2 regions of the Pseudoalteromonas sp. PA2MD11 genome follow, and region 1 is predicted to be linked to the other one. Evidence: riboswitches for the same ligand, from Rfam matches in the RefSeq annotation. Region 1 holds a riboswitch; the other holds the start of a gene.
The links. Region 1 has a riboswitch for cobalamin ahead of ISP07_RS10310 (ABC transporter ATP-binding protein). Riboswitches for the same ligand answer to the same signal wherever they lie in the genome.
Positions count from the first base shown of each region.

Region 2: it holds a riboswitch for cobalamin, as region 1 does, so the genes downstream of both, ISP07_RS06890 (TonB-dependent receptor domain-containing protein) here and ISP07_RS10310 (ABC transporter ATP-binding protein) in region 1, are expected to answer to the same signal.

Region 1 covers NZ_JADKNF010000008.1:849-12,930, reverse strand. Annotated here, with positions in the region: gene ISP07_RS10370 (mechanosensitive ion channel family protein) at 1-372, opposite strand, end outside; gene yaaA (peroxide stress protein YaaA) at 490-1,269, opposite strand; gene tal (transaldolase) at 1,492-2,442, shown strand; gene ISP07_RS10355 (DUF3545 family protein) at 2,629-2,817, shown strand; gene ung (uracil-DNA glycosylase) at 2,845-3,510, opposite strand; gene ISP07_RS10345 (cobalamin-binding protein) at 3,507-4,364, opposite strand; gene cobO (cob(I)yrinic acid a,c-diamide adenosyltransferase) at 4,366-4,965, opposite strand; gene ISP07_RS10335 (cobyric acid synthase) at 4,975-6,459, opposite strand; gene cobU (bifunctional adenosylcobinamide kinase/adenosylcobinamide-phosphate guanylyltransferase) at 6,459-6,986, opposite strand; gene ISP07_RS10325 (adenosylcobinamide-GDP ribazoletransferase) at 6,983-7,837, opposite strand; gene cobT (nicotinate-nucleotide--dimethylbenzimidazole phosphoribosyltransferase) at 7,791-8,852, opposite strand; gene ISP07_RS10315 (FecCD family ABC transporter permease) at 8,856-9,845, opposite strand; gene ISP07_RS10310 (ABC transporter ATP-binding protein) at 9,838-10,668, opposite strand; cobalamin riboswitch at 10,749-10,887, opposite strand; gene ISP07_RS10305 (histidine phosphatase family protein) at 10,900-11,517, opposite strand; gene ISP07_RS10300 (FKBP-type peptidyl-prolyl cis-trans isomerase) at 11,602-12,030, opposite strand.
Region 2 covers NZ_JADKNF010000004.1:116,421-135,159, reverse strand. Annotated here, with positions in the region: gene ISP07_RS06930 (capsule assembly Wzi family protein) at 1-203, opposite strand, end outside; gene coaD (pantetheine-phosphate adenylyltransferase) at 200-682, opposite strand; gene ISP07_RS06920 (TetR/AcrR family transcriptional regulator) at 900-1,553, shown strand; gene thiI (tRNA uracil 4-sulfurtransferase ThiI) at 1,662-3,119, shown strand; gene ISP07_RS06910 (ketopantoate reductase family protein) at 3,236-4,129, opposite strand; gene ISP07_RS06905 (VanZ family protein) at 4,122-4,472, opposite strand; gene ISP07_RS06900 (YajQ family cyclic di-GMP-binding protein) at 4,630-5,112, shown strand; gene ISP07_RS06895 (hypothetical protein) at 5,431-6,012, shown strand; cobalamin riboswitch at 6,221-6,375, shown strand; gene ISP07_RS06890 (TonB-dependent receptor domain-containing protein) at 6,409-8,262, shown strand; gene msrA (peptide-methionine (S)-S-oxide reductase MsrA) at 8,323-8,856, opposite strand; gene ISP07_RS06880 (efflux RND transporter permease subunit) at 8,941-12,039, opposite strand; gene ISP07_RS06875 (efflux RND transporter periplasmic adaptor subunit) at 12,043-13,095, opposite strand; gene ISP07_RS06870 (DUF2982 domain-containing protein) at 13,338-14,051, shown strand; gene ISP07_RS06865 (hypothetical protein) at 14,079-14,411, shown strand; gene ISP07_RS06860 (DUF1566 domain-containing protein) at 14,495-16,171, shown strand; gene ISP07_RS06855 (DUF1566 domain-containing protein) at 16,173-16,694, shown strand; gene ISP07_RS06850 (tRNA nucleotidyltransferase) at 16,682-17,791, opposite strand; gene ISP07_RS06845 (ExeA family protein) at 17,917-18,739, shown strand, end outside.

The DNA of each region.
Region 1 (12,082 bases):
ACCCGCTATAAGGTTCTCTGTCATGTCCTGAAAGGCAAAACCAATAGCGAGGCCTACGATACCCGCACCAGCTAGTAATGAGGTGACCGTGCCTCTGAGGCCCAAGAAATCAAGGGCTACAAATAAGCCTACACATAATACGATGACTTTTACTATCGATGACATTAAGTCTGCTATTTGTGAAGACTCTAACGAACGGCGTAATAGCTTTCTAAGCATTGAACCAACGATACGTGCCAGCAGTGAAAACACGATAGTAATGATTACTGCAACAATAAAGTTAGGGATATGGCTTATGATGATATCAACCCAGCCACCGAGCTTTTCTTCTATAAGTTTTTCGGCTTCACCGACGGTTGGTATTTTTAACATGCGACTACCTGATACATTAAGAAACATAACTGCTGTTTTGCAAAATAAGCGCCAGTTTCATACAAGCACAAAAAAGCCGTGCTTAGCACGGCTGTTTTAATTCATTTTACTAAAAGTTTAGTTCTGCTCTTCCCGTAAGAAAACAGGCTCTAATTCTTTTGCTGTAGCATCGCTGCTAAAGTAATAACCTGCAACGGTGAAATCTTTTAAATCACTTAATTGGGTGATTTTATTTTCAATGATGTAACGTGCCATCATGCCGCGGGCTTTTTTCGCATAAAAGCTGATCACTTTATATTGGCCGTTTTTACAGTCTTTAAAATGTGGGGTGATGATTTGTGCATTTAATGCTTTTTTATCAACCGCTTTAAAATACTCATTCGAAGCAAGGTTTACCAAGTATTTGCTATCTTGCTCAGCAAGCACTGTATTTAGCTTTTCGGCGATAACACTGCCCCAAAACTCATATAAGTTTTTACCGCGTGGGTTTTCTAACTTAGTACCCATTTCAAGGCGGTAAGCTTGCATTAAATCTAATGGTTTAAGCACACCATAAAGACCAGACAAAATACGTAAGTGCGACTGTGCGTAATCAAGATCAGCATCGCTTAGAGTTTGCGCATCTAAGCCACCGTATACATCACCATTAAAGGCTAGCACGGCTTGTTTTGCATTGTCTTGCGTAAATGGCTGTGACCACTCGGCGAAACGTGCCGCATTCAAACCAGCTAGTTTATCGCTGATTTTCATTAGGCTACCAATTTGCGCTGGTGTTAAATCACGGCAAACTGACATTAACTCTTCGCTGTGCTCGAGTAATTCAGGTTGAGTGAATTTATCGGTCGTGGCTGGTGTTTCGTAATCTAAATTTTTTGCAGGTGAAATAACAGTGATCATACTTAGCTATTGACTTGTAATTTGTTTGATGTCAATTTCAACATTAATTGAATCAAAATGCACGTTTTGTTTCGTCCTGCCTTTATCCGCTGTTCTTTTCATACATAATGTTCTAGTTTTCTGTATTAAGGACATTTGACCTATTAAACACTGTCATAGTGTTGCAGCATAAAGGCCGCTATAATGGATTTTCTTTTAACTTGCTTGGAATGAGGAAAGCAAATGACTTCAGCACTACAAAGGCTTAAACAGCATTCATCTATTGTTGCAGATACAGGTGATATCGAAGCTATCAAAAAGCACCAACCAGAAGATGCAACAACAAACCCATCTCTACTTTTAAAAGCCAGTGAAATTGAAGCGTATAAGCCTTATTTAGATAAAGCGTGGCAATATGCCAAAGAAACCGAGCAAGATGCAGCTAAACAACTTGAGTTAGCATGTGATTACTTTGCTGTATTAATTGGTAAAGAAATTAGCGAAATAGTACCTGGTTATATCTCTACAGAAGTAGACGCACGTTTATCATTTGATACCCAAGCGACTATCGACAAAGCACATACGTTACTGAGCCTTTACGAAAAAGAAGGCGTTAGCAAAGATAAAATCCTAATCAAAGTTGCATCAACTTGGGAAGGCATCAAAGCTGCAGAACAGCTTGAAAAAGAAGGCACTAAGTGTAACTTAACGCTGTTATTCTCTGAAGCACAAGCTCGCGCATGTGCCGATGCGAATGTATTTTTAATTTCACCATTCGTTGGCCGTATCTTAGACTGGCACGTTGCTAACGGCATGGAAAAACCAACAGATCCGCTAAACGATCCAGGTGTGCAATCTGTACGTAGCATTTACGAATTTTACAAACGCCACGATTATAAAACGGTTGTTATGGGCGCAAGCTTCCGTAACACAGGCGAGATCATCGCACTTACTGGCTGTGATAAGTTAACGATTAGCCCTGCTCTTTTAGAAGAGTTAGGCCAATTAACGGATGCACAAGAGTACCTACTAGAGAGCGACTTTACTGTTGAAGAAAAACCAGCACCACTAACTGAAGGCCAGTTCCGCTGGTTACATAACCAAGATGCTATGGCAACAGAAAAACTTGCTGAGGGTATTCGTTCTTTTGCTCAAGCACAGCTTGAATTAGAAGCACGCTTTAAAGCAATGTAATTTAAATTACAGTATTTTTTAAAACGCCACCGCTAGGTGGCGTTTTTGTTTCTAAAAAACCACCTTCTTTGATCTATTCATCTATCAATCACAGTTCTGTAACAGTATTGTCACTTTTTTATTCTATTTTTGAGCAGCCTGTGGTATAGGTATTTCCGAGGTTCAAAAAATCAATAGGAGAAGTTCATGGATAGCCTAGACGATATTTTAGAAATATTAGAAGGTCCTAGTACAACAAAAAAGACCTCTACAAAAAATAAAAAGAGAAAATGGCGCGAAATCGAAGCGTTGAAAGACAAGCATAGACTTCGCAAAGAACTACAGGAGTTAGACTATTTCACAGACAGCGTTGAGCTTGATGAATTAGACTTTTAATTAAAGGCCCGCAAGGGCCTTTTGCATTTACGACAACGACCAATTTACTGGTGCTTTATTTTGATCAGTAAGCAGCTGGTTTGTCTTTGAAAAATGCTGACAACCAAAAAAGCCACGATGTGCAGAAAGCGGTGATGGATGCGGGCCTTGGATCACATGATGACGCGAGGTATCAATGTGTTTACCTTTTTTCTGAGCATGTGCGCCCCATAACACAAACACCACACCGTCACAGTGATGGTTGATAAGCGCAATTACTGCATCAGTAAATTTTTCCCAGCCAAGATGCTTATGAGAATGAGCTTGCCCTTGCTCAACCGTTAATACCGTGTTGAGTAAGAACACGCCTTGTTCGGCCCAGCTTTGCAAATAGCCATGATGAGGTATCTCAAAACCTTCTATATCAGTAGCCAACTCTTTGTACATATTTTTCAAAGACGGTGGTAACTTTTTAACTTCAGGCAGTACCGAAAAGCACAAACCATGCGCTTGCCCTTCTCCGTGGTAAGGATCTTGCCCTAGAATAACCACCTTAACTTCATTCAAAGGGGTAGCATCAAAAGCGGAGAATACCTGTTCATCTTTGGGATAAACTGTAACGCCTGCTGCGCGTCTATCGGCCACATATTGCAGGGTTTCTTGCATGTAGGGCTTAGCAAGCTCAGTATCTAGAAATGTTTGCCAATCAATCATTTTGAAGCCTGTATTTGCTGACGAGAAACGTCTATTTTACCACACATGTCGGTCAAACCATCAAGCATACGGATTGTAAAACGGTGTAATAAGTCTGCGTTTACACTAATAAACTGGTTATGTTGCACTGCTGGCAATTCAGGCCATTGTCGCCAATCAATTTTAGGCTGAGGCTTTTTCGATTTTTCATCTGGAATAATCACGACCTCTGGATTGGCAACCAATACATTTTCAATACTAATGCGCGGGTAGTCTGTATCACTATTAGCAAACACATTATCCGCATGACAAATAGTTAATAGCTGATTGATCCAAGTATTTCCGCCAACTGTCATCATTGGCTCAGGCCATAATTGATAAAACACCGACACTTTCGGTTTGCCTTCTTGCGCTCTGCGAATAGCATTGAGTTTAGTTTCAAACTGTTTGGCTACTTTATTTGCCTTGGTTTGCAAATGCGTAAGCCTGCCTAGTTTACGTAGTTCATCTGCCACATTATCAACCTGATTTGGATTGCTGTACGCTACCGGAATACCTAACTTTTCAATGTAAGCGAGATCTTCAGCTTTGTTACCCGTTTTCCAAGCCAGAACTAGGTCTGGTTTTAACGACAACAGTTTTTCCATGTTAATCCCGTAATAGCCACCTACCCGTTCGATATCATTCGCTTGCTGAGGAAAGTCTGCATAGTCAACAGTACCCACAATGCGCTCTCCAGCACCAATCGCAAACAGGTTTTCAACGATATGTGGGGCTAAGGCAACAATACGTTGAGGCTCTTTTATTTCATTAGCCTGAGCCAATGTTGGTAAATAAAATAAAACACTTACGAGTGCAAACTTAATGGTTCTCATGTTAATAATCGAACCCTTTTTGTGCTTTTATTCCTGCATCAAAAGCGTGTTTTACGTTTCTGACTTCACTGACTGTATCAGCTAAGTCGGTTAGTTTACGGTGCGCACCACGACCTGTAATAATCACTGATTGCATAGCAGGGCGAGAGCTAACGGCTTCTAGCACTTCGTCTAAATCAATATAGCCGTAGGTGATCATATAGGTTATTTCGTCTAGCATAACGAGGTTAATCGACTCATCTTTCAGCATTCTTTTTGCTTCTTGCCATGTCACTTGCGCAGCAGCAGTATCTGACTCTTTATTTTGTGTTTCCCAAGTAAAACCGGTGTTCATAATAACAAATTCAACCCCTGCTTTTTCGAGTAGATTACGTTCACCGCACTCCCAAGTGCCTTTAATAAACTGACACACAGCGGCTTTCATTCCGTGACCTACCGCACGTGCAACAGTACCAAACCCAGAAGTCGATTTCCCCTTACCGTTGCCAGTTATAACCTGAAAAATACCTTGCTCTTTTTGTGCAGCAGCAATCCGTTCGTCGACTTTTTCTTTTACTTTTTGCTGGCGTTGTTGGTGCTTATCTTGATTCTGTTCGCTCATTGTTGTTCCTTATATCTCTAAATTGAAGTTCTCATAAATATTGATGATTTGTTCAATATCGAGATTCTCTGCTACTACACTAGCTAAACGGCTTAACTGCTGTTCACGGTTTAAGTTAATATCAATTGGCTTAATTTGGCTATATGGTGCAAGCCAAGTTATTAGCTCAGATACGCCCTCAGGGGTATCGAACAAGCCATGTAAGTAAGTACCTGCTACTTGGTTATCATCACTAATAAAACCATCTACTTTGAATCCACTTGGGTGATCATTAAAGCTCAAAAATGGCTTTTCAAGTGCCGGCCCTTGACTAATCCCGGCGTGAATTTCATAACCAGATATTGCTTTATCGCTATTGTTTAAATGAAGAGTACCAGAGACTTGGCTTAGTACTTTTTGTTGCCCTAATTGCGTTTCAAAGTCAGCAAGCCCAAGCCCTGCTGCGCTGCCTAAATTAGATTCCACAGCATGTGGATCAGTAAGGTAGTTGCCTAGCATCTGCAGCCCACCACATACTCCCAGCACTTTACCGCCATAGCGTAGATGACGTGTTATTTGTTTATGCCAGCCTTCATTTTTTAAAAACGCTAAATCACCGAGTACATTTTTACTGCCCGGAATAATAATCAGATCAACACTTGGAATAGCTTGGGTATGACGTACATACTGTAAATCAATTTCTGGTTGTAATCGCAGTGCATCGAAGTCTGTGTGATTACTAATATGAGGAAGTAGCAACACGGCTATGCGTAATTGCGGTTTATCTACCTGATTAGTTATAGCAACGGAATCTTCTGCATCGAGTGCTAAGTCATGTAAATAAGGTAACACCCCAAGCACTGGCTTATTGGTGTATTGCTCTAACCAATCAAGGCCTCCTTGCAATAACGCAATATCACCACGAAAACGGTTAATCACAAAGCCTTTAACGCGCGCTTGCTCCGACTCAGACAACAAGGCTAACGTTCCGACTAAATGAGCAAACACGCCGCCTTTATCGATATCGGCAATGATGATCACCGGGCAATCAACCGCCTCAGCGTAACCCATATTGGCAATGTCGTTTTCGCGCAGGTTAATTTCTGCGGGGCTCCCTGCACCTTCAACAACCAGTAATTCAAAACGTTCACTTAAACGCTGCTGCGAAGTAAGAACTGCATCCATCGCCACTTTTTTGTAGTCGTGATAACTGCCCGCTTCCATATTCGACAGCGCTTTGCCATGGACGATTACCTGCGCTCCGGTATCGCTATTAGGTTTTAATAAGATAGGGTTAAAATCGACTTCTGCGGGGACTTTTGCCGCTACCGCTTGCAAAGCTTGTGCGCGACCTATTTCGCCACCATCTTCGGTTACGGCGCTATTTAACGCCATATTTTGTGGCTTAAAAGGCGCAACCTTAATGCCTCGATTAGCAAAGATCCGGCAAAGTGCTGCTACAAGAGTACTTTTACCTGCATCTGAGGTCGTGCCTTGCACCATTAATGTTTTCATCATTGTTCTCTTTTTAAGGTTTGCGCAAGACCTGCAATCACAAACTCAACACGTGCAACTTGCTGTGCTAAGGCTTGATGCAACCAACCTGAATGATCAACAAACTGACGGCTTAATTCACCGAGCGGCACAATACCATGACCCACTTCATTACTGACAAAAATCACCTCACCTGGCAATTGCGATAGCACATCGAGTAAGGCCGCTTTTTGCTCAAGCCAAAATGCTTCACCCTGCAGGCATAGGCAATTACTCAACCACAGCGTTAAACAGTCCACTAAAATACAGTTTTCAGCATGGCTATATTGTTGTAGTGCTTTAGCCAAATACAAAGGCTCTTCAACAAGCTGCCAATGCTTAGCACGCTCTGCTTGATGCCTATTAATTCTGGCTGTCATTTCTTCATCACCCGCATTGGCTGTGGCAATATAGATAAGCGGCTTGTTTGAATCTGTTGCCAGCTGCTCAGCAAAACGGCTTTTACCGCTGCGAGCACCGCCTAAAATTAAAGTATGTTGTTGGCTCATAATAAACTCACCAAGCAAAGGTAAGTAACAAGCTCAGATACTTGCTGGGCTGCCCCTAAGCAATCGCCGGTGTAGCCAGATAACTGTTTTTCAAACCAGCGCTTTAATAGTAAGCGAGTAACACAAAGCACACTGATGAGTATTAATAATTGCCCTAAAGAAAAGCCAAAAAACAACCATGCAATTGCTAACACCGCACCGCCAGTTGCTAGCAGTATTTGATAACTCTGCGTGCTTAAATGCATCGCAATGGGTTTTACTTTAGATGTGGCGTCCTGACTTACATAGTCCATGTCTGCAATTAAACTTGTTGCTACAACCCGACTTAAGCTTTGCCCTAAAACAAGTGCAATAATCACAGTACTGGTTACTTCACTAAGTGCGACGAGTGTTTGGTACTTAATTAATAAGGCCATCACAAGCGCCGCAGCACCATAGGTACCTAAGCGACTATCTTTCATAATGCTCAGCTTATCTGCTACTTGCCAACCACCACCAAAGCCATCCCAGACATCTGCAAGGCCATCTTCATGGAATGCCCCTGTGATTATCAAGCTAAACGCCATAACTAACGCGACTGCAATGGCTGCAGGGAATAACCAACTTAGCAGTAAAAAGATCAGCGCTAAAAGTACACCTAATATTACACCGACCAATGCAAAATAGCGGCTGGCCTGATTGAGTGCCTGACTCGATACTGCAAAGTTTAATTTAACGGGTATCCGCGTTAAAAAACTAAGCGCCAGTAAAAATAGTTGAAGCTGACTTGGGGTAGAGTCAGAAGTGTGTTGTTCAGCGCTCATATCAGACAACTTGCTCAACATTGGCATCGGCAAAACTTGCCATGTCATTATAAAACGCCAAAGATGCTTGCAGTAAAGGTAAAGCAAGCGCAGCCCCGGTGCCCTCTCCTAAACGTAAATCAAGCTGCAATAAAGGTGCTGCATGCAAGGCATTGAGCATTGCTTTGTGCCCTTGCTCATCAGAGGCATGAGCAAATAACATATAATCGCGAGCGTTTGCATTAATGCGAGTTGCAACAAGCGCTGCTGCAGTGCAAATAAAGCCATCCACGATCACCGCTATACTAAGCTCGGCAGCAGCTAAAATGGCACCGGTGATCTGTACAATTTCAAAACCGCCTAATGCCGCAAGCGTCATTAATGGGTCGTCAAAATGAGCTTGGTGTAATTGAAGGGCTTGCTCAACAACTTTAATTTTTTTAGCTATAACCTCGTCGCTCACACCTGTGCCTTTACCAACACATTGGCTGGCAGGTAACGACAACAAGGCAGCCATTAATGCCGCAGCACTTGTGGTATTGCCAATACCCATCTCACCAAAGGCGATGGTATTACAACCTTGCTCATAGAGTGAATGAACTCGCTGTTTGGCTAATTCAAACCCTTTTTCAACCTGGCTAAGTGACATGGCCATTTCAGTATTCAGTGGTGCAGTGATTTCACCTAAACGCTGGTTATGCACACTTTTATCGTGTGAAGTACTGAGTGTTCCGGCGTCAACAACTTCTAGCTGCCAGCCAAGCTGACGGCAAAACACGTTGATCGCTGCGCCTCCTGCTGCAAAGTTTGCCACCATTTGTGATGTAACGCTGCTAGGAGCAATTGACACACCTTGGCTTGCCACACCATGATCGCCCGCAAATACAATTAGAGAAGGGTTTGAAATAACCGGTTTAAAGGCAACTAGCGCCTGCTCACTATCAAGCTGCTTTGAAAAAATAAGGGTTAATTGTTTGGCACAACTTTCAAGCTGACCCAAAGCGCCTAGCGGCTTTGTTTTAAGGTCTATTTTTTGTTGAATACCAGCTGAAAATTGCTGATTAATAGGCATGATATTAAACATTCGCTACCTGCTCTGTTTGCGAAAATAAAGTAAGAATAAAAAGAACACGCTACCAATAGCGGCAGTGATCACACCTACAGGTAGTTCTTGGTTATTCAATAGGGTTCGGCATAACACATCTACCCACACCATAAAAATACCTCCGACCAAGGAGGTCATAACTAAGTTATGGCTGCTGCCTTGCGGTGAAAAGTAGCGCACAATATGTGGGATCATCAGGCCGACAAAACCAATGCCTCCACACATAGCAACAAGCACCGCTGTGATCAATGAACTTAGCAGTAGCATCATGATCCGAAAGCGTTGCACATGAATCCCCAAAGTCGCAGCACTTTCATCACCAAGCAGCATTGCATTAAGCTGACGACGAAATGCAATCATCAGCGTCATGCAGGCAATAATAACGGTAAATGGCAGCCAAAGAGTGTCCCACTGTGCACGAGAAAAACTGCCCATCGTCCAAAACAAAATGGCGGTTATAGCTTGAGGATCGCTAAAATAAAGCAGCAGACTAGTCAGAGCGCTAAATAAGAAAGATAAAGCAACACCAGCGAGTAACATGGCTTCAACTTGGCCAACATGGCGACGCCCTGCAATAGCAATAAGCAACAGCATAGAAAGTAAGCTTCCGGCAAATGCTGCAACTGACATACTAAAGCCAAAACTCACACCGGTTAGGGCTATAAAGCACACCACACCGAATGAAGCCCCAGAAGAAATACCAAACAAATAAGGGTCAGCAAGCGGGTTTCGGGTTACGGTCTGTAAAATTAATCCTGCAAGAGCCAGCCCAGAACCTGCTAAAAATGCCAGCATTGTTCTGGGCATACGTAACTGCCAAATAATACGCTGCACAAATTCATCGCTACCTTGGCTAAACAAACCATTAAAAACATCACTCAGTGACGTATTTGCAGCACCAAAGCTCAATGCTAAAAAACAACTAATAAGCCCTACGACAACACAGATACTTAAACGCATTGCATCAGTCATGTTGATGCTCCTGTGTCTGATAGCCATAAAAATAAGTGATGTGCGGAATAAACTTATCAGTGCTTGATTGAGGGTGAGCAGATACCGCTGCGCAGACGCCAAATACATCGCTCAACAACTGCTCAGTAAGCACCGCTTTTGGTTGCCCCTGACAAACCAAACGCCCTTCATCAATCACCAATAATTCATCACATAAACTCGCTGCGAGATTTAAATCATGGAAAGAAGCAAGCACTGTCACATCGAGGGACTTTGCTAACTCCATTATTTGAATTTGGTATTTAACATCGAGGTGGCTGGTAGGCTCATCCATGATGAGCAACTTAGGTTGTTGTACGATTGAGCGCGCAATGAGCGCTCTTTGCTTTTCGCCACCAGAGAGCGAATCAAATGCTTGTTCACTGTGATGAGATAAACCAACCTGCTCAATCGCTTGAAAAATACGCTGCTTATCATTGGCAGACGTGCCGCTGAAAAGTCGCTTATGAGGTGTTAAGCCTAAACTCACCACATCGAACAGAGACAAATTAAACTGCGATGGAGACTCTTGTAAAACCACAGCAACCTGCTTTGCAAATTCATCAGCACTGATTTGCCAGATATCTTGACCGCTTAGCAAAACAACCCCTTGCTGAGGTTTCAAGTAACGATAAAGACAACGTAGCAGACTTGATTTACCAGCCCCATTAGGGCCAAGTAGACCGATAAACTGCCCTGCTTTTAACTCAAGGTTAATTGATTCAAGTATGGTTTTATTCGCAGTACCCCAACTTAAATCAGACACTGATATTAATGGTGCAGCGCTATGGCTATTTTGTTGCAAGCTTATTCTCTCTTGACGAGCAATCGCAACGCACAAGAAAGCACTGGTAAGTACCAGGAAATGACTTGAGTTGACCCGCTCGATGATTAATTGTTAGTGCTAAGTATCTGGCTGACCATTACTTCGATGGATTACAGTTGCGGGAACAGCTGGAGAATCTCACTCCATTCCATAGCATATGAGTATTATGGCGGGCTAAGTAAATAATTCAATGAATATCGCTCTAGATGGCTAAAAAACAATTTTAGGCCAAGCTTGTCCTTGTTCATCTATATATACATCAAGTGTAATAAGCCCTGCATAAGGAAGATGAAAAACATTTAAATGCGTGGCAGATTGTTTTGGCATCTGACAAACAATAGCGAGAATTTGTTTGATCACTCCAGCATGACTAATTACCAATGACTGTTCATGCTTAGATTCACATAGTGATTGTAAAAATGTTTGCCACCATGCCTCTACCCGGGCGTAAAAGTCTGCCATAGATTCACCATTTGGTACTTTTACTTGCCATGGGTGCTGCCAAAAATCACCAATATGAGGCTTACTTGTTTGCTGCCAAAGCTGTTGGTAATCTTGGCCATCCCAATCACCAAAATTAAACTCTTTCAGCGCGTTATAATACTGTACATGCAGTGAGTGCTGATTTGCTAAATAATCAGCGTGGACTGAGCAACGCTTTAGTGGTGAGCTATATATGGCATTTAAATTTATGAGCTCAGCAGAGGCTTGGCGCATTTGCTTATGACCAAGCTCTGATAAATCGACATCGATTTGCCCAGAAAGAATTCCAGGCGTAGCTATTTCGCCATGGCGAAGAAAGTAAACTCGTGAAGTAAATGCGTCCATAATGTTCCTCAGTAAACCATTAATGAACGTTAACGCGTTTTAAATACTCTGTCGACTTATGCTAAGGCTGTTATGCTCAGAGAGTTAAGCTAAACGCATTAAACGAACATCAAAATGCAGCACTGCATTTGCGCCAATTTTGCCACCGTTACCTTTTTTACCCCAAGCAAGCTCTGGAGGGATCACAAATTCATAACGAGAGCCAATATTCATTAATAGCAAACCTTCTCTTAACCCCTCTATAGCTTCGGATAAAGCAAAAACCTCAGGCATACCCGCTCTATAACTGTCGGCAATCACATTGCCATCAGCAAGCATAATACGTTGATTTATAACCACTGTATCGAACTCTGTTACACGCTCTCCTTCAACATCATCAATCACTTTATACATTAAACCCGACGGACATAGATGTGTATCTGGATGCGATGAGAACTTAGCAATAAATGCTTCACTATTTTTACGATTTAAACCTGAAGAACCTTTTGACTTGGTCGTTTTCTTACGAGACACAGCAAACCTTAATTGTATTACAAATATAAAACACTTTATTGCATAACAAGGT
Region 2 (18,739 bases), on a different contig from region 1:
GTATTGGCAACTTCTAGGTCCCGTGCGATACCTTGCCACATTAATGGGTAGCTATTAATAGGCTGTTTAATAATGCCTTGGTTAAATAGCATTTCGATTGAAGCGCGAAGCAGTGGGTCGTCACTTTCTATCCATGGCCCAGCAACACTTGGCGCAGAGATCATTAGTAATGCAGTTAAGCTAATGAACTTTTTTAATTTCATCCGTGAATTTTATCCTGTAAGGCTTTGGCTACAATAGGGTCAACAAACTCGCTCACATCGCCATTGTGGCGTGCAACTTCTTTAACTAGAGTTGATGATATAAACGAATTCTTTTCTGCTGGTGTTAAAAATACACTTTCTAAATCAGGGTTTAGACGACGATTCATATTAGCTAACTGAAATTCATAGTCAAAGTCAGACACAGCACGAATACCGCGAATAAGTACTTCGGCTTTATGGTCGCGAGCTAAATCAGCCAATAAGCCAGAAAAACCAATTACATTCACGTTATCAAGGTGCGCTAAAATCTTATTAGCAAGTTCAACACGCTCATCAAGGGTAAAGCAAGGTTGTTTACTAGGATTATGCGCAATGGCAACAATCACTTTATCGAACATTTTTGCCGCGCGATGAATTAAGTCTGTATGGCCATTTGTAAGTGGGTCGAAAGTGCCCGGATAGATTGCAGTAACGTTCATAACTATCAGCGATTTATAAATTTGCTTGCTATATTAACAGTGTTTTCTCGACTATGCAGCTTAGAAAATACGCGTATCGGATTAGGAACCTTCACCTATATAAGGTACTAAGCCGATTGAGGTTAATATTTTTCAAGGTAGTATTTAATTGTCGCGCATTTGTTTATACTGCTCGGCTGGGGACCGTAATAATCATAAAAAACAGAGTAAATAGGCTATGAGCACAAAGGACAAGATCATACACACCAGCATCGAATTATTTAATCGCCACGGTGAGCGTGCCATAACAACTAACCATATTGCTTCGCATATGGGGATAAGCCCAGGTAACTTGTATTATCACTTTAAAAATAAAGAAGATATTATTCGCCACATATTTGCTTTGTATAGCGACCATTTACATACCCACTTTAAGCCACTGACTCCTGACGATGATGCACTAGAAAACCTAGCGGGCTATCTTGATTCGCTATTTGAACTTATGTGGCGTTTTCAGTTTTTCTACGACAACTTAGGCGATATTTTATCTCGTGATGAAGAGCTGAAAAAAGGCTACATTGCGTTTCAAGCAGAGCTTTTGGAGCAAGTAAAAGAGGTACTTTTTGCATTACGAGAAGGCGGTATCATTTGTATTGAAGATGAAGATGTTACAGAGCTTGCGCATATGCTTAAAATGACCGTGAGCTTTTGGACACCTTACATCAAAGCTCGCCGCTTAAGCGGCGAACTTGCCAGAGCCGATATTTATAACGGTATTTTAAAGGTATTGTTGCTATTAAAAGCCCATTGCACCGAGCAACACTTAGAGCAAGTAAATCAATTAAGGGCAAAGTATTTAGCCCTTGCTGAAACAGAGCAAAGCGAACTATAACCCCGCAAAGCAGTTTATTTCCTAGACGCTATAATTTTTGTTATAATCGCGCGCCCTTGAGGTTGCTATACCTTAGGGCGTGTGAAATCCACAGTCTAAGAGTGAACTATGCTTAAATTTATCGTCAAATTACACCCTGAAATCGCGATCAAGAGTAAATCTGTTCGTAAGCGTTTTACCAAGTTATTAGAAAATAACATTAAGATCGTTTTGCGTCGTGTTGACGAAAAAGTGCAGGTAAGAAACAACTGGGACAATATCTCTGTTGTTAGCTTGCTAGACTCTGAGCAAGTTCGCTTAGATATTATCGACGGCTTAAAACGCATTCCAGGTATCGTACAGTTTATTGAAGTAACAGAAACAGACTTTGACTCAATCGACGATATTTACCAAAAAGCACTTGAACTAATCGGCCACACGATTGCGGGCAAAACCTTCTGTGTGCGTTGTAAACGTTCTGGTAAGCATGATTTCACATCGAGCGATGTAGAGCGCTACGTAGGTGGTGGTTTAAACCAGCATGTTGAAGGTGCGCGCGTTAAATTATCTCACCCTGAAGTGACTGTTCGCTTAGAAGTACGTGATGATAAAGCATACATTGTTACTCAAACTCACTTAGGTATGGCGGGCTTCCCGTTGCCAACACAAGAAGATGTATTATCGCTTATGTCGGGCGGTTTTGACTCTGGTGTTGCAAGCTACCAAATGATCCGTAAAGGTGCGCGTACTCACTTCTTGTTCTTTAACTTAGGTGGTGCTGCGCACGAAATCGGTGTTAAGCAGGCGAGTTATTATATCTGGAAACAGTTCAGCTCTACTCACAAAGTGAAGTTTGTTACTGTTGATTTTGAACCTGTTGTTGCTGAGATTTTAGAGAATGTTGAAAACAGCCAAATGGGTGTTGTGCTTAAGCGTATGATGATGCGTGCCGGTAGCCAAGTTGCAGAAAAACTAGGTGTACAAGCGCTAGTGACTGGCGAAAGTATTGGTCAGGTATCAAGCCAAACATTGGCTAATCTAAGTGTGATTGACCGTGTGACGGAAACTTTAATCATTCGCCCGTTAATCCAACACGACAAGCAAGATATTATCAATATTGCGCGTCAAATCGGCACAGCAGAGATGGCAGAAAGCATGCCTGAATACTGTGGCGTCATTTCTAAAAAGCCAACGGTTAAAGCTAAAATCAAAACTATTCTTGCCGAAGAAGCTAAGTTTGACTTCGACGTGCTAAATACAGTTGTTGAAAATGCACGTGTGATGGATATTCGCGATATCGACACCGAAGCAAAAGAAGAAGTGAAAGAAGCCGAGTCTGTATCTGATTTACCAGAAGGGGCGGTTGTTGTTGATATTCGCTCACCTGAAGAAGAAGACGCAAACCCACTAGAACTTGAAGGTATTGAAGTTGTACATTTACCTTTCTTCCGCTTAGCAACTAAATTTGGTGACTTACCAAAAGATAAAGAATATTACTTATATTGTGCTAAAGGTGTGATGAGTCAGCTACAAGCGCTGATCTTGCACGAAGAAGGCTTTAGCAACGTAAAAGTGTATCGTCCGTAAGAGATACTGATAAAAGCGCGAAATGTTCGCGCTTTTTTAATACCTGAAATAATTAATCTGAAACGAGAAACGATAAGCTAGTAACTTTACTCTTTCCCCTAGTAACTAGCAGCTCATTAACTTTTTATTTTTATCATGCTGAGCATTGCTTGATTATAGGGGGTTTTTATTCCTAACTTAGCGCCTTGCTCGCACACATAACCACAAATTGCATCAATTTCAGATTCTCGATTATGGCTGATGTCTTGTTGCATAGAAGAAAAGTTTTCAGCGGTGGCTGTCATCACAGAGTAGGCTTGATCCAGCGCCTCGCTGAGCTTTACTTTAACCCCTTGTTTATTGGCAACCAAGCAGGCCTCATTGAGTAAATTAATAATGCGCGTGCTAAATTGCGGTGCACGTAACTGGCCATTTTTTACGTTATGAATTGCTGTTAACGGGTTAATGGCAATATTCACTAACAGTTTTTGCCATCGTAATGAGTGAATATCATCGCTCACAGAAAAATGCGGTAAGTAACTAAACTGCTGCTTAAGCTCGTTGAGCTTTTCGCTTGCAGCTGCATTACATGCGCCTAGCACACTTTCACCATTACCTGTATGGTTTACGCTATAAGGCGTTGTTTTAAAACCAGCTAAACGCGTTGTTAAAAACGCTAATCCTTGCGTATTCAAAAGCTGGGCATTAAGCTCATCAACATTACCCATGCCATTATGAGAAAGAACGATTTGGCATGTTTTACTGAGATAAGGCTTTACTTGCCCAAAGGCTGTTTGCACCTGGAATGCTTTAACGGTAATTAACACCAAATCAAAGGGGGCGGATTGGCTTAGCTCTTTGTGATGTATAAGGCGAGCTTTAATCGGGTGTGATTTACCATTACTTGCTTGATAAAAACGCGTAGTCAGGGTCGGCTTACGGGTCAGTAATGTGATGTCATGTTGTGCAGATAAAAAATGGCTAAACAATAAGCCAATCGCACCATCGCCAACAATTAAAACATTAGCCATTACGTTGCTTTCTACCTAAATGAAAACCAAGTTTTATAGCAAAATAGCTGATGGCACCAATAAAGTCAGCGATAAAGTCACCAACCGAGGCTTGACGGTAAGGCAGCATATCTTGCATAAACTCAATGGCCGCACCATATCCGGCTAACAGTAAAATTTGCACCATAAGTGGTAATTTAAAGGCTTTATCCATCACCAAAGCCAGTACAAAGAAAATACCAAAATGCGCCACTTTATCTACGTGTGGGAAGAGGTTACTCACCCCTTTAATTTCTTTGGCAAACAAAATCGTAAAGCCAATAATGCTGGCTAAAAAGATAACTTGGTAAACACGCCTTGTCACAATAAACCCTAAAAATGCCGAAATTGAATGGCCAGTATATCAAACAATTTTTGCATCGCACCTGAACAAGTCGGATAAAAATAGAAAGAATCGACAAATAAGCGTTATAATTGCCAACCATAAATGAATTTAAAAAAGACTATGTTAGGAGAACCCCATGCCTTCATTTGATATTGTTTCTGAAGTAGAAATGAACGAAGCGCAGAATGCAGTAGATAATGCAAAGCGTGAACTAGAGACGCGTTTTGATTTTCGTGGTGTTGATGCATCAATCGAACTAAGTGATAAAGTAATCAAGTTAAAAGCAGAAGCACCACAACAAGTAATGCAACTTTTTGACATTCTTGCTGCGAAAATTTCAAAGCGTGGCTTAGATGTATCTAGCCTTGAGCTTAAAGATGAATCGCGTAGCGGTAAATACGTAATGCGTGACGTTGCTCTTAAGCAAGGTATCGAAAAAGACGTAGCGAAGAAAATCGTTAAGTTAATCAAAGACTCAAAGATCAAAGTACAAGCCGCTATTCAAGGTGAAGAATTACGTGTAACTGGTAAAAAGCGTGATGATTTACAAGAAGCAATGCAAGTTGTTCGTACTGCTGATTTAGGTCAACCATTCCAGTTCAAAAACTTCCGCGATTAATATATAGCTTTAAGTTTTAAGCTATAAGCCTGCAAGTTTCTGAACTTTACAAGGAGCGTATTTTGAGACGAATATTAGGTTACAGAGAAAAAGATATCTTCTAGCTATGTTCAGCTAGAGGATATTTATGTCAGTAAAAAACAAAGCAATAGATCGTAATAAACAGAAAATACACAGGTCCACACAGTACTTATTTTTACCAACAAATACCAAGTTTGTGGGTAAATGATGACTAAACCAAGACTTTAATTTAAAAGCCTTGGTTTTTTTTGTTTCTAAATTAGAATGCTGGCTTTTCATTTCACTAAGGAGAATGTATTGAAAAAAGTTTTAGTGTTGGCAGGGGCTGTTATTTTATCTGGATGTGCATCAAATAAGTACTCGCAGCCAATGGTTGATGGGCCCAGCGCCAAACTTCGTTTAGCGTCTGTTCCTAGCAATAATAATTTTATCAATGTACCTGAAAAGAGTGAGTGTATTGCTAAAAAAGTAGGGTCAAATAATCACATAGCCACTCTTGGTGTTAAAGCAAACCTCGTAAGAAGTCTCAGCCGTTTAAACATGCCAGCTTATGATACAGAGCTTGGTGACTCGCATCAAAATGAAGTTTATATTCCTGCAGAAAAGCAATTTTCATTTCAATTTAATGGGGTTGGAATTACCGGCTTTTCTCCAGGTCAGAACGATTCAGGTGGTGTGCTGTACTCTTGGTGTAGAAAAATAATAACTTTCATGCCAAAAGAAGATGCTAACTATGAGGCTTTATATGATTACGTTGAGTTGCCTAATGGGAAAGAAACGTGCGGTGTAAAATTGTTTGAAATTGTACTTTCGAATGAAGGTACTTATGAAAAAGTTGAAAGTTCAAACTATAAAGTTGTTGAGAATTACTGTGATTAATATTGAGTATTTTTCTCTAATTTTATAAATGAGATTCAAAAGCCAATCAGCATGCTGATTGGCTTTTTTACTTTAGGCTTACATCTTAGCACTTAACTTGCAGCTTTAGACTTAAAACTTTGTTTTAGAAGTATAGCCGTCCATTGACTTTCCTCCCCAAAATCATCACAATAACGGCCTATTTTCGAGGTGCTTGCTGTATCTTCAGATACGTTTTATTTCAAAGGGTGAAATAGTCGCAAGATAATCGGGAAGTTGGTGCGTTTTCAGGGAGAAAACAATGCCAACACTGCCCCCGCAACGGTAATGTAGATGCCATGCATGTACAGAGTCCGGAGACCGGCCTTGAAGTAACTTACTATTCGCGTGTGCGGTGGGCACAGGCTAGGGGATATCATGCTAAATAAATCTGCGTTAGGCGTAGCGGTTGCTGCTGCGTTGTCTTTTTCTGTATCTGCTGACGAGCAATCAATCGAGCACATCACAGTTTCTGCCAATAAATTCGAACAATCAATTAATGATGTATTAGCCAGTGTTACTGTCATCGACCGCGCTGATATTGAAGCAAGCTATGTTCGTGACTTACCAAGCTTACTAGCCACTCAAGCAGGCTTTCAAATTAATGCCAATGGTGGTTTTGGGCAAAGCTCTGGTGTGTCATTACGTGGTGCAAGTTCTCGTCATACACTTATTTTAATTGATGGTGTACGCACAGGCTCTGCAACACTTGGCTATAAAAGTATTAGCAATATTCCTTTAAACAGTATTGAGCGTGTTGAAGTAATTAAAGGCTCACGTGCAGCTGTATATGGTTCTGATGCGCTAGCTGGTGTGATTAATATCATTACCCGTAAAGCACAAAACACGACCTTAGATGTTACTTTTGGCTCAGACTCTTACCAAGAGTACCAAGTAGCGACAGGTGGTCAGTTTGCAGGTGTTGATGTTGCCGTTAATGCCGGTTATGAAAAAACAGATGGTTTTGATGTTCTGCAAGGCTTAGCGCCAGATGAAGACGGCTACGAGAACAAAAACCTTGGCTTTAATCTTGGTTATCAAAATGAGCAGTTAGGTGAGTTTTTAGCGCAAGCACAATACTCAGAAGGCGAAGCAAAATACGATAGCGCTTATAGCCCAGCAGACAGCACCGTAGAAAAAGGCGAGTTCGAAAATTACCAAGCTTCACTAGGTTGGAAAAAGGCTTCCGAAAAACACAGTCATGCCATTGATATTGCCATATCAAGTGATAGCTCAGATGACTCACGCATTGATTACACGGGTGCAACGGTGGTTGATAAGTTTGAAACTGAGCGTGAGCAAATTGATTACAATGGCCAATACTTTTTCAATCAAGCACTGACTCTTAGTGGCGGTCTGAATTGGTATAAAGATGAAGTGAACACTAACTCAGGTACTTATTTAAAAGACAGCCGTGAAGTATTCGCTGCGTTTGTTGGCGCTTATTATGACGACGAACACGTGCTGGCAAACCTAACCGTTCGCCAAGATGATGATCAGCAGTTTGGTGATGAAACAACTTACACTGCAGCTGTTGGCTATCACTTAAATGACATCGCTACATTCCGCGTAAGTCAAAGCACAGGTTTTAAATCTCCAACATTTAATGACCTATATTACCCGGGCTCAGGTAACCCAGAGTTAAACCCTGAAACATCAGATAACCAAGAGCTTGGCTTATCACTCAATGTGAATGATATCAGCCTTGATATTGCGATTTTCCGCAGCGAAATCGACAACAAAATCGCTTGGGCACCAAATGCATCAGGGCAGTGGATCCCAACTAATATAAACGAAGCTCGCCACGAAGGTGTTGAGTTTAGCTTTAAAAACCAAGTATTTGGCTTTGATCACAGCTTTAACTTTACCTACCTTTCAGCGGAAGATACTGAGACAGGTCAGTCACTAACCTATGTGTCAAATCACAGTGTGAATTGGTCATTAAACAAAGCATGGGGTGATTTTGATGCTGGTATCGATATGCAATACCGTGGTGATCGTGATGGCAAGTTAACGCACTTACCATCGTATACGTTATGGAATTTAGTTGGTCACTACCAAGCGACTGACAACTTAACAGTGTCACTTCGTGTAGAAAACCTATTCGATAAAGAGTACAACGCCGTTGATGCCTATGGTACAGACCTAGATGGTGATTACATCAACGACGAATTTTATTACTACAACACGGCCGAGCGTCGCTTGTTTGTAGGTGCCCGTTATCAGTTCTAATAATAAGGAAAATTATTAGTTCTGCGTTTAAAAGCTCGCTACCTACTTAGCGGGCTTTTTTCATTTAAGTTTAGCTGCGTAATACTGTTCGAACTTTGTAAGCTTTGGGGCAATAAGAATACTGCAATAACCTTGATTTGGGTTTTCATTGTAATAGTCTTGATGGTACTGCTCTGCAGGGTAAAAGTTTGTAAGCGGACTCAGCTCGGTGACAATCGGCTCACGAATTTGCTTTTGTAAAGCATCAATCATGGCTTGAGATTCTGCTTTTTGCTGTTCATTATGATAATAAATAACACTGCGATACTGAGTGCCGACATCATTACCTTGGCGGTTTAATTGTGTGGCATCGTGTAAAGTGAAGAACATTTCAAGCAGGGTGTTGTAGCTCACGATACTACTGTCAAAATCGAGCTGAACCACCTCAGCGTGACCCGTTAAGCCAGTACAAATTTGCTGATAACTAGGGTTTTCAATCTCACCGCCTGCATAGCCAGAGCTGACATTAAGCACGCCTTTCACACGTCTAAATGCGGCATCAATACACCAAAAGCAGCCGCCGCCAAAAGTGGCTATTTGTATGTTGTTATCCATATTAAACTCCCTTATCGTTTTGCTGACTATAGCCGAAAAAACAAAACGCCGTAAAGACGGCGTTTTGTATCAATAAAGTGCGTTTTAAATTTCTTCTAACGGCTTGTCTTTTGCTTGTTGTTCTAACTTGCTTTGTAAGTACTCAGGCGACTGAGTATTTCGAGCAAGTGCACTGTATGCTGCAGGTACCACGAATAAGGTAAGTAAGGTTGCAACAATAACACCAGTAAACACCACCACACCAATTACCATGCGGCTTTCTGCACCTGGGCCACTTGCAAGAACTAGCGGTACCGAGCTCATCACTGTGGTCAATGAGGTCATAATAATTGGGCGTAAACGCTGCGTAGCAGCTTGGCTAATCGCTTCGTTAAACTCAACGCCTTTATCGCGCAGTTGGTTGGCGAACTCAACAATCAAGATACCGTTTTTCGCACTTAAACCTATCAGCATTACAATACCAATTTGGCTGTAAATATTAAGAGTAAGTCCGGTGTACCACAAACCAAATAATGCTCCCACTAAACCAAGTGGCACAGTAAGCATGATCACAAATGGGTGAATAAAGCTTTCAAACTGGGCTGCAAGTACCAAAAAGGTGACTGTCAGTGCCAGAATGAATACATAGGTCATTGCCGACGCGCCTTCATAGAACAGCTGCGATTCACCCTTGTAGTCAATTGCACCGTCGATGTCGTTTTCTTCTGCTGCTACTTGATTTAAGAAGTTAAGCGCTTCTTCTAGGGTATAACCATCTGCTAAGTTCGCACTTAACGTAATTGCGCGCATACGGTTATAACGGTTTAAACGCGATGCAGTGGCTTCTTCTTTTAAGCTAATTAAGCTATCAAGCGGTACTAATTCGCCACTGCGTGATTTTAAATAGATATTTGAGATATCAGTCGGATTAGCAAAGTCTTCTTTGGTGCCTTTTAAAATCACATCGTATTCTTCACCACGGTCGATAAAGGTCGTTACGCGGCGTTGCCCTAACATGGTTTCGAGTGTGCGTCCCACATCAGATACAGAAACCCCTAAATCTGCGGCTTTGTTTTTATCAATGTTGATTAAAAACTGCGGGAACGTTTCTTTGTAATCATGATCGATTCTTACCAAGCCTGGGTTTTTCTCAGCGCGCTTAATAATACGGTCTCGCCAATCGGCTAGTTGGTCGTAATCGTTACCTTGCAGTACAAATTCAATCGGACGAGATGAACCGCCGCCACCAATACCACGGCGCATAATGGCAAACGCACGCACATCAGTCACTTCAGTCATTTTACCGCTGATTTCGTCCATCACTTCCCAGGTTGAGCGCTTACGCTTATCCCAGTCAGCCATACCTATGATAGCAACACCACCTTGACCACCCCAGCCCGGCACACGAACAAGCACTCGGCTCAATTCACCAGACTCAGAGTAAGGCATTAAACGTTCTTCAATTTTAGCCATGTTTGCAGCGTTATTTTCATAACTTGCGCCCTCAGGACCACTCATCATGATAAAGAAAGTACCGCGGTCTTCTTTTGGCGTAAGTTCTGAAGGCACTTTTTGAAACAGCATAAAGCTGGCAACACCAGCCAAAATCATAGTCAGTAGCAAGCTCCATTTACGGCTCATATTTGAAGCCAGCGAGTTACGATAGGCGTTTTCGATTTTGTTAAAGGTTCTATCCATCCACTGGCTAAATTTGCTTTCTTTTTCTGAAGCTTTCAATACTTTAGAGCAAAGCGCTGGAGAAAGTGTTAATGCCGTAATACTAGAGAAGAACACTGCAGCGCTAACTGCCATCGCAAATTCCGTGAATAGGGCACCAATACGGCCATCCATAAACACTAGCGGCACGAACACCGCAATCAGTACGAGGGTGGTGGCAATAATCGCAAAGCCAACTTCACGGGCACCACGAAATGCAGCAAGCAGTGGTGGTTCACCCAGCTCTATACGGCGGTGAATATTCTCAAGCATTACAATCGCATCATCCACTACCAAACCGATAGCAAGCACGAGTGCCAGAAGAGTTAACAAGTTGATTGAGTAACCCATAGCGAGCAAGAACATAAAGCTACCCACTAACGCCACTGGTACGGTTACAGCAGGCACTAGGGTTGCGCGAATATTGCCTAAGAATAGGTAAATAACCAATACAACCAGCGCCATTGAAATCCCAAGGGTCCTATATACTTCATCAATCGATTCTTTGATGAAAATTGATGAGTCATAGCTGTCTTGAATGGTGGTACCTTCTGGCAGGTTACGCTTAATTTTTTCAAGCTCAGCGCGGGCATTATCAACCACGGTTAGGGTATTGGCTTTGGCTTGCTTGACGATACCCAAACCAATCATATTACGGCCATTACCACGGAATAAGCTTTCGTCGTCAGCAGCTTCTAAGTGAACATCAGCCACTTCACCTAAACGAACTAAATAGCCATCATCGCCACGTTTGATCACTAAGTTTCTAAAATCTCGCTGATCTTTATAACTACGCGCGGTACGTACTGTAAAATCACGGTCGATAGATTCGATTTCACCGGCGGGCAATTCAACGTTTTCAGTGCGTAAGGTGTTTTCAATATCGCTACTGGTAATACCGCGTGCAGCCATCGCTTTACGGTTTAACCAAATTTTCATGGCGTATTTACGCTCGCCACCCACGCGTACGTTAGAGACACCATCAACAACGGCTAATCGGTCAACAATAAAGCGCTGTGCGTAATCAGATAACTGCAATGAATCCATAGTCGTACTGTTTAGTACGAACCAGGCAATTGGGCTTTCATCACTGTTTGATTTAGAGACCTCTGGTGGGCGAACTTGCTCTGGTAAGCTATCAAGGGCACGGGCTACACGTTCGCGTACATCGTTTGATGCGGCATCGATATCGCGGCTGATATTAAACTCAATGGTGATGTTTGAGCGACCATTTCGGCTCGACGAGTTAATACTTTTAATGCCTTCGATACCCGAAATGCGGTTTTCGAGTACTTGGGTGATTTTAGTTTCAATAATCTCTGCGCTGGCGCCGGTGTAATCAGTGCTCACACTAACAATCGGTGTTTCAATATCTGGGTATTCACGCAGGGGGAGCATAGAAAATGCCACCAAACCAAAGGTAAGTAACAACAGGTTTATTACGATCGCAAAGACCGGGCGTTTAACGCTAGTATCAGTAATTTTCATGGTTTAGCCTTTGATACTTACTTTGCTGCCAGTACGGATCTTAATGATGCCTTCAGTCACGACTTGCTGACCATTTTCAAGGCCTTTATCAATAGCTACCCAGCCATTGTGACGACCCGCTACATGTACTTCGACTTTGTTAGCAACGCCATCTTCAATTTGGAACACGTAGTGTTTGTCTTGCTGAGGAATGACGGCTTTCTCTGGTACCATTAGCGCTTGGTTTGAGCTTAACTCTAATGCTGTATTTAACAGCATGCCTGGGCGTAATAGGCCTTTTTCATTGATAAAGCTTGCTGTCACTTCAACGCTACGAGTGACTGAATCGATACGCGAGCTAATGTGGGTCACTTTACCGTTGAAGGTTTTTTCTGGGTAAGCATCATTTTGCGTCATCACTTTCATACCCAGTTGTAACTGCGCTAGGTATTTTTCTGGCACTTTAAAGTCGACTTTAATGATGCTGATATCATCAAGGGTGGTGATGTTTGTAGTATTGCTAACATAAGTACCAATTGAAATCTCGCGCTTGCCAAGTAAGCCAGAAAACGGTGCTTTAATCGTCATTTCTGCTAGCTTGGTTTTGGCGCTCTCAAGCTGCGCCTCGGTTGCATCAACACGTGAAAGCTGCTCTTCTAGTAAAGATTTAGCCGTTGATTGTGAGCGTGATAGTTCAGTGAGACGCTCAAGTTGACGGCGCTCTTCGCGTAAATTAATGCTTAGCTCTTTAACTGCTAATTCTTCTTCTTGAGACTGTAACTGAACCAGTTTTTGACCTTTACTGACTAAGTCGCCATCATTGAAAAATATATCGGTAACATAATCGTTTTGCGCACTGCGAATATAGATCGCTTGGTTAGCACGAGCACTACCTATTGCTTCTATGAGCACAGCATTTTCTTCAGATGTGACAGTGTGAGCTGCTACTTGAGTTGCAGCGCCTGAGAAGTTGCTCTGCTCACCTTGGCTCGAAGGAAGGTATAAGTAAATGCATAACCCTAGAAAAAGGGTAATAATAAAAGGGAATAGTGCCTTACCAGATTGTGTAGAGTACATCGTCGTGTTACCAGAAATTTAGTTGAGTGTAGTGTACAAAATTAGTACGTGCCACGTATGTCAGGTATCTCATAAATTTGTGCATTTAGCGTAAAAGTGAAAAGTTATGCTAATTTGTTCCTTTATTGTGACAAAATAAGAAAGGTTTAGAATGAGTAAAGCACCAAAGTGTAATTATTGTTTAACGCTCAGAAAAATAATATTGGTCACAATTGTGATGTTTATTTTTTACTTCTCTGTTTATGGATAAAAATCTTCCTGCACTAAAAGTGCGTGCTCAATCATCTCGCCATGGCAGTGAGTTTTTAATTGTTGGTGGAATAGGGTTAATCATTATTATGCTGGTTAACTTATTGAGACCCGGTGAAATTAGCATTGTTGAGATTTTTTTAGCCACAACCTGCATAGCGGCAATTTTTATTGGCTTTTTAAAAACTCAAGAACCATACTTTAGCTTAACTTTTACTCAGAATTTGCTTATTTATCATCATAAGATTGGGAATTGGCAGTTAAATCGTGCTAATTTTCATCATAGTGGTATACCAAAAGTGGAACAGGGCTTAGAATACCTTGAGTTAAATGCCGTTGGTATTAAACTCAATAACATAGATGAATTTTTAACACAGATTCACCCAAGAATTGCCGGACGATTACTTATCGAGCAACGTCATTTATTTATGCAAGTCATTCAAAAGTATTGCAAAAATGGTGATTGCCCATCAGAATGGTTAATAGAAGAGACGGACTACACGGCCCCTAGTGGTCAGATTTATAAAGGATTGATTGCCATGTTTGCCAATCGTACGCAACATTTAAGGCAGTTGACAGGATACGATTTACTATTACCTGCCAATGTTCTTAATGTTGATATTTGGCAATTCAGTGCTGATTTGAATCGTTGGAAACTGAACCCTAAAGAGTTTTTAGAGGCTCGCTTACAGAAAAGTAAGCTATAGGCGGCAGTTATGTAGTAGGAAAAGACTATGAGTCAAGAACGTTCTTTTATTAAAAGCGGTCGAAACACAATTATACATAAAGATAAGAAACTCGATTTAGTGGTTGTGAATGGTGAGAACCATCCGCGCATTAAAGTTACTCAAAATGGTTTAGAGCCGTTTAAAGAAGACCTGCCAAAAAATCGTCGCGAGGCTAAAGAGCGTTATTTAGAAATGGTGTATGTATCAAGCCCAGATGTATTTGCAGAAGAAAAACGTTTGTTGTTTATCCAAGCTCTAGATGGCAGAGAATACAAAGTAGATTACAGTAAAATAGGCACCAAGCTCTTCGTACGTATCCACCAAGAAAGTTATTTATAACCCCAAGTTTGGCATTTTAATTGCTAGTTGTTAGTTTATTTGGCAGCCGGTTATTGCCGGCTTTGTATTTTAAGGTGGTATTCATGAGATTAGTGCCTCTTAGCCTAATAGCATTAACAACATTAACAGCTTGTGGTGGTGGCGGTTCGAGTGATTCGAATACAATCGCAGCGACAGTTAATGCTGGTTCAGATCAACAAATTATTGAAAAAAGTGAATTTACTGTCTCAGCTAAAGGCTCTCCTGCAGATGGTACCTTTACCTGGGAGCGCGTCAGTGGCCCCGCAGTAGAAGGTTTTCCTGCCGAAGGTGCTGAACAAACCATTACAGCTCCTGATATTAAACTTAACTCAGAACTTGTTTTAAAAGTAAATTACCAAACCGACGATGGGCAACTTGTTTCCGATCAGGTCAGTATTTTTATTACCTCGAATAATCAACTGCCAGTTGCAGTGATCACCCAAACTGCGCCAGAAGAGTTACCGTCAAAATATAATGATGTGATCACATTAAGTGGCGAAGAATCTGTTGATATAGATGAAAACGGTACAGTTGACAGTTATTTATGGACTCAACTTGATGGCCCTGATTTAACGGCTGACAACTACAACAACCAAACCATTAGCTTTACTCACCCACTACTTGAATCAAATACAGCGGTGACATGGCGTTTAACTGTAACCGATGATGAAGGTGGCTCAGCAAGTACTGAGGCGTCGTTCACCTTAAACAAAACGGTTGAGGTAATTATTGCTGATGCAGGTGTTGATCAGCAGGTTATCGAGTTTGATACCGTAACCCTTGATGCCAGCAATAGTGAAATTGTGACGGCAACAAAATCATGTTTTTGGCAGCAATTAACGGGCGATACCGTGACGTTGGCAAACCAGAACCAATGTATCACGACGTTTGTAGCCCCTGATGTTGATACCGATTCAGAGCTTAGTTTTGAAGTTACCGTGACAGACAGTAAATCGCGTAGCGACACAGATACAGTGATTATTGATATTAGCCCAAAACCACTGGGGTTAATTAACGATACCGGGATGAGTGATTGCTACAACAATTCGCAAAAAATTAATTGCAGCAGCGAAGACTTCCCAAGCCAAGACGCAGATATAGGTCGTGACAGCGTCGCAAATCAGCTCGATAAAGTCGGCCTAGGTGATTTGGCATTTGATTTTACTAAGATGAATGAGTTTGCTGACGAACTTCCAGATGATGCGACTAGCTTTAGTTGCGTACGCGATAATGTAACTGGGCTTATTTGGGAAGTAAAAGAAGCCAGTTCAACATTGCCACCGGCAACCTCCGAGCGTGCAGCATCAAATCATTATACTTGGTATTTAAATGGTTCAAGCGGTGTGCAAACGGGGAGTGTACAAGGGGCTGCGGGCTCTACCTGTCCAAGCACCAGTGACTGTGGCCTACAAACTTACATTAATGATGTAAACAGCAGCGATTTTTGCGGTGGTACAAACTGGCGTGTGCCAACTTACACCGAGTTATTAGGGTTATTAGATTATGCCAAGCAAGGTGAGTCTACGTTACTTAACAGTGACTTCTTCCCAAATCAACCAAGTGATACTCAGTTAAGCACTGGTAGCAGTTCATTTATGCCTTATTGGACTTCGCAAACCGCGGCAGACGGTACAAGTTTATCGCAAGCTTATATTATCGATATGAGTAGTGCTAATGATTTAGCGTATCCGAAAAGTAACACCGCCTTTGTGCGCTTAGTTAGAACGCCAGGAGAGTAATATGCGAAAGTTACCATTAATTACAGCACTTACTGTTATTGCTCTTCAATCGGGTTATGCCGCTGCGCAAGTATGTTATAGCGCTGTCAATGAAACGACTCCTGATAGCCGCTTTGTTATTAACGAAGATGGCACAGTGAGCGACAGCGAAACAGGTCTAATGTGGCAACGTTGTACGTTTGGTCAAAGCTACAACGCTGAAACGGATACGTGTGAAGGTAATAGTCAGCAGCTTACTTGGGGCGAAGCTTTACGCGGGGCTGAAAATGCAACCTTTGCTGATTACAGCGATTGGCATGTGCCAAATGTTAAAGAGTTAGCCAGTATTTTAGAGCATAGTTGTGTGCAGCCTAGTATCAACGAAAACGCATTTTTATCGACTAAGCTGCAAAACTATTGGAGTAGCACTTCAGGGATCAGTCGTACTGATCTAGCTTGGGTGTACCAGTTTGATAAAGGCATCAACAGTCTTCACGCAAAAACGTCCGATGTTTATTTGCGTTTAGTGCGCTACGAAAAGTAACCTTTAATAATCTCTAACCGCGCTTGCTCAAGCGCGGTTTTTATTTCTGCGCCTTTAATACCTTGCGCAATAAACTGTTGCGGGTTAACAGCTCGTGCTTGGGTGGCTGCGTTTTTGAGAGAGTCATAACAAACTACAGGCTGTTGGTGACTAACTTCTAATGCTTTGAGTACTTGCTCAAAACGTTCAGGGCGACGCCATAAATCAAGTTGATTAAAGCAAGCAAAAACGGCCTCGCTAGTCGGCTTTTCTGCACTTAAACTTGTTTGATGAGTTTGACTAAACAGCGCTAAATCGCGCACTTCATTAGGTAAGCGTATGTTGCTAGCTATCGCTTTTATCTCATTGTTTGAAAGCGCTAAGGTAACTTGGCTGAATAATAACGCAGTGTCACTAATTTGTTGTTCATTCGCATAGGCAAAGCGAGCTTGTAAGGTACGGTAAAGCTCATCACACCATTTACTTTCAAGCTCAGGGCTAATTACATACAGGCCATGGATGCTGGCAAGTACATTTAGAAACTCGCTAAATGCGCCATCACTGAGAGATTTTTCGCATTCTAACCAAACGCGTTCAGCAGTTAGCGTGTTCAGTTCACCGGCTTTAACCATCTCGGTTAATAGTGACTGGGTTTCTGGGGCGATAGTAAAGCCTAGGTAATGATAACGAGCAGCAAAACGGGCTACTCGCAATATGCGCAAAGGGTCTTCACTAAAGGCATCGGAGACATGACGTAAGACACGATTCTCAAGGTCTTGTTGGCCAGAAAAAGGGTCAACTAAGCTACCATCTTGTGCTTGAGCAATGGCGTTTACGGTGAGATCTCGACGAGTTAAGTCTTGCTCTAATGTGACATCCGGCGCGAAATCACAAATGAAGCCAGTGTAACCTTGACCTTGTTTTCGCTCGGTGCGCGCCAGCGCATATTCTTCTTTACTTTGTGGGTGTAAAAATACCGGAAAATCTTTACCAACTTGTTGATAGCCTTGGTTGATAAGTTGTTCAGGCGTTGCACCAACCACCACATAATCGCGTTCTTTAACGTCACGACCAAGTAGGGCGTCTCTGACTGCGCCACCGACTAAATAAACCTGCATAAAACACCTATAATTTTACCTTTTCGCTATTTTACGTTATTTAACCAATAAAATGTAAACAAGGTTTTAAGTAGCGATGTTTTTTGCCATTATAGACCGTGATTTTAAACGCAAGGAATAACACGGTGTATTTAAGCTATTTTGGCTTGTCAGAAAAACCCTTTTCGATTGCCCCAAATCCTGAGTATTTATTTCTTAGTGAGCGCCACAAAGAGGCATTAGCGCACCTTACCTATGGATTAGGTGAAGCGGGAGGCTTCGTATTATTAACAGGCGAAGTGGGTACAGGTAAAACAACACTAACAAGAAGCCTGCAAGAGCAGTTACCTGAAAACACGCAAGTGGCACAAATTCATAACCCAGCTTTGTCACAGCTTGAGCTGCTTGCCAGTATTTGTGACGAATTAAAGATTGAGTATGACAGCGCGAATGCGACTCTGAAGACGCTTACTGATGTGATTAAAAAGCACCTTGAGGCAAATAATCAAGCGGGCGGTCATACCATTTTAATTATTGATGAAGCTCAATTACTCGCCCCTGATGTGCTAGAGCAATTGCGCCTGTTAACCAATATCGAAACAGATCATAAAAAGCTACTGCAAATTGTGTTAGTAGGGCAACCGGAACTTCAAGAGTTATTAAAACGCACTGAATTAAGGCAGCTTGCCCAGCGCATTACGGCTCGTTATCACTTATTGCCACTTACTGAAGGGCAGGTGTTTGCCTATGTTAAGCATCGTTTATTTAAAGCGGGGACAGAGCAAGCCTTGTTCTCAGGGGATGCGTTAAAAGCGATTTATCAGGTTACTCAAGGGGTGCCGAGATTAATCAATTTGTTGTGTGAGCGGTGCCTCGTTGGTGCGTTTTCACAGCAAAAGCTAAGTATCGACAGTGAGCTTGTAATGCTCTCTGCTGCTGAGGCTCTTCCTCCAACCAGTACCCCTGTTG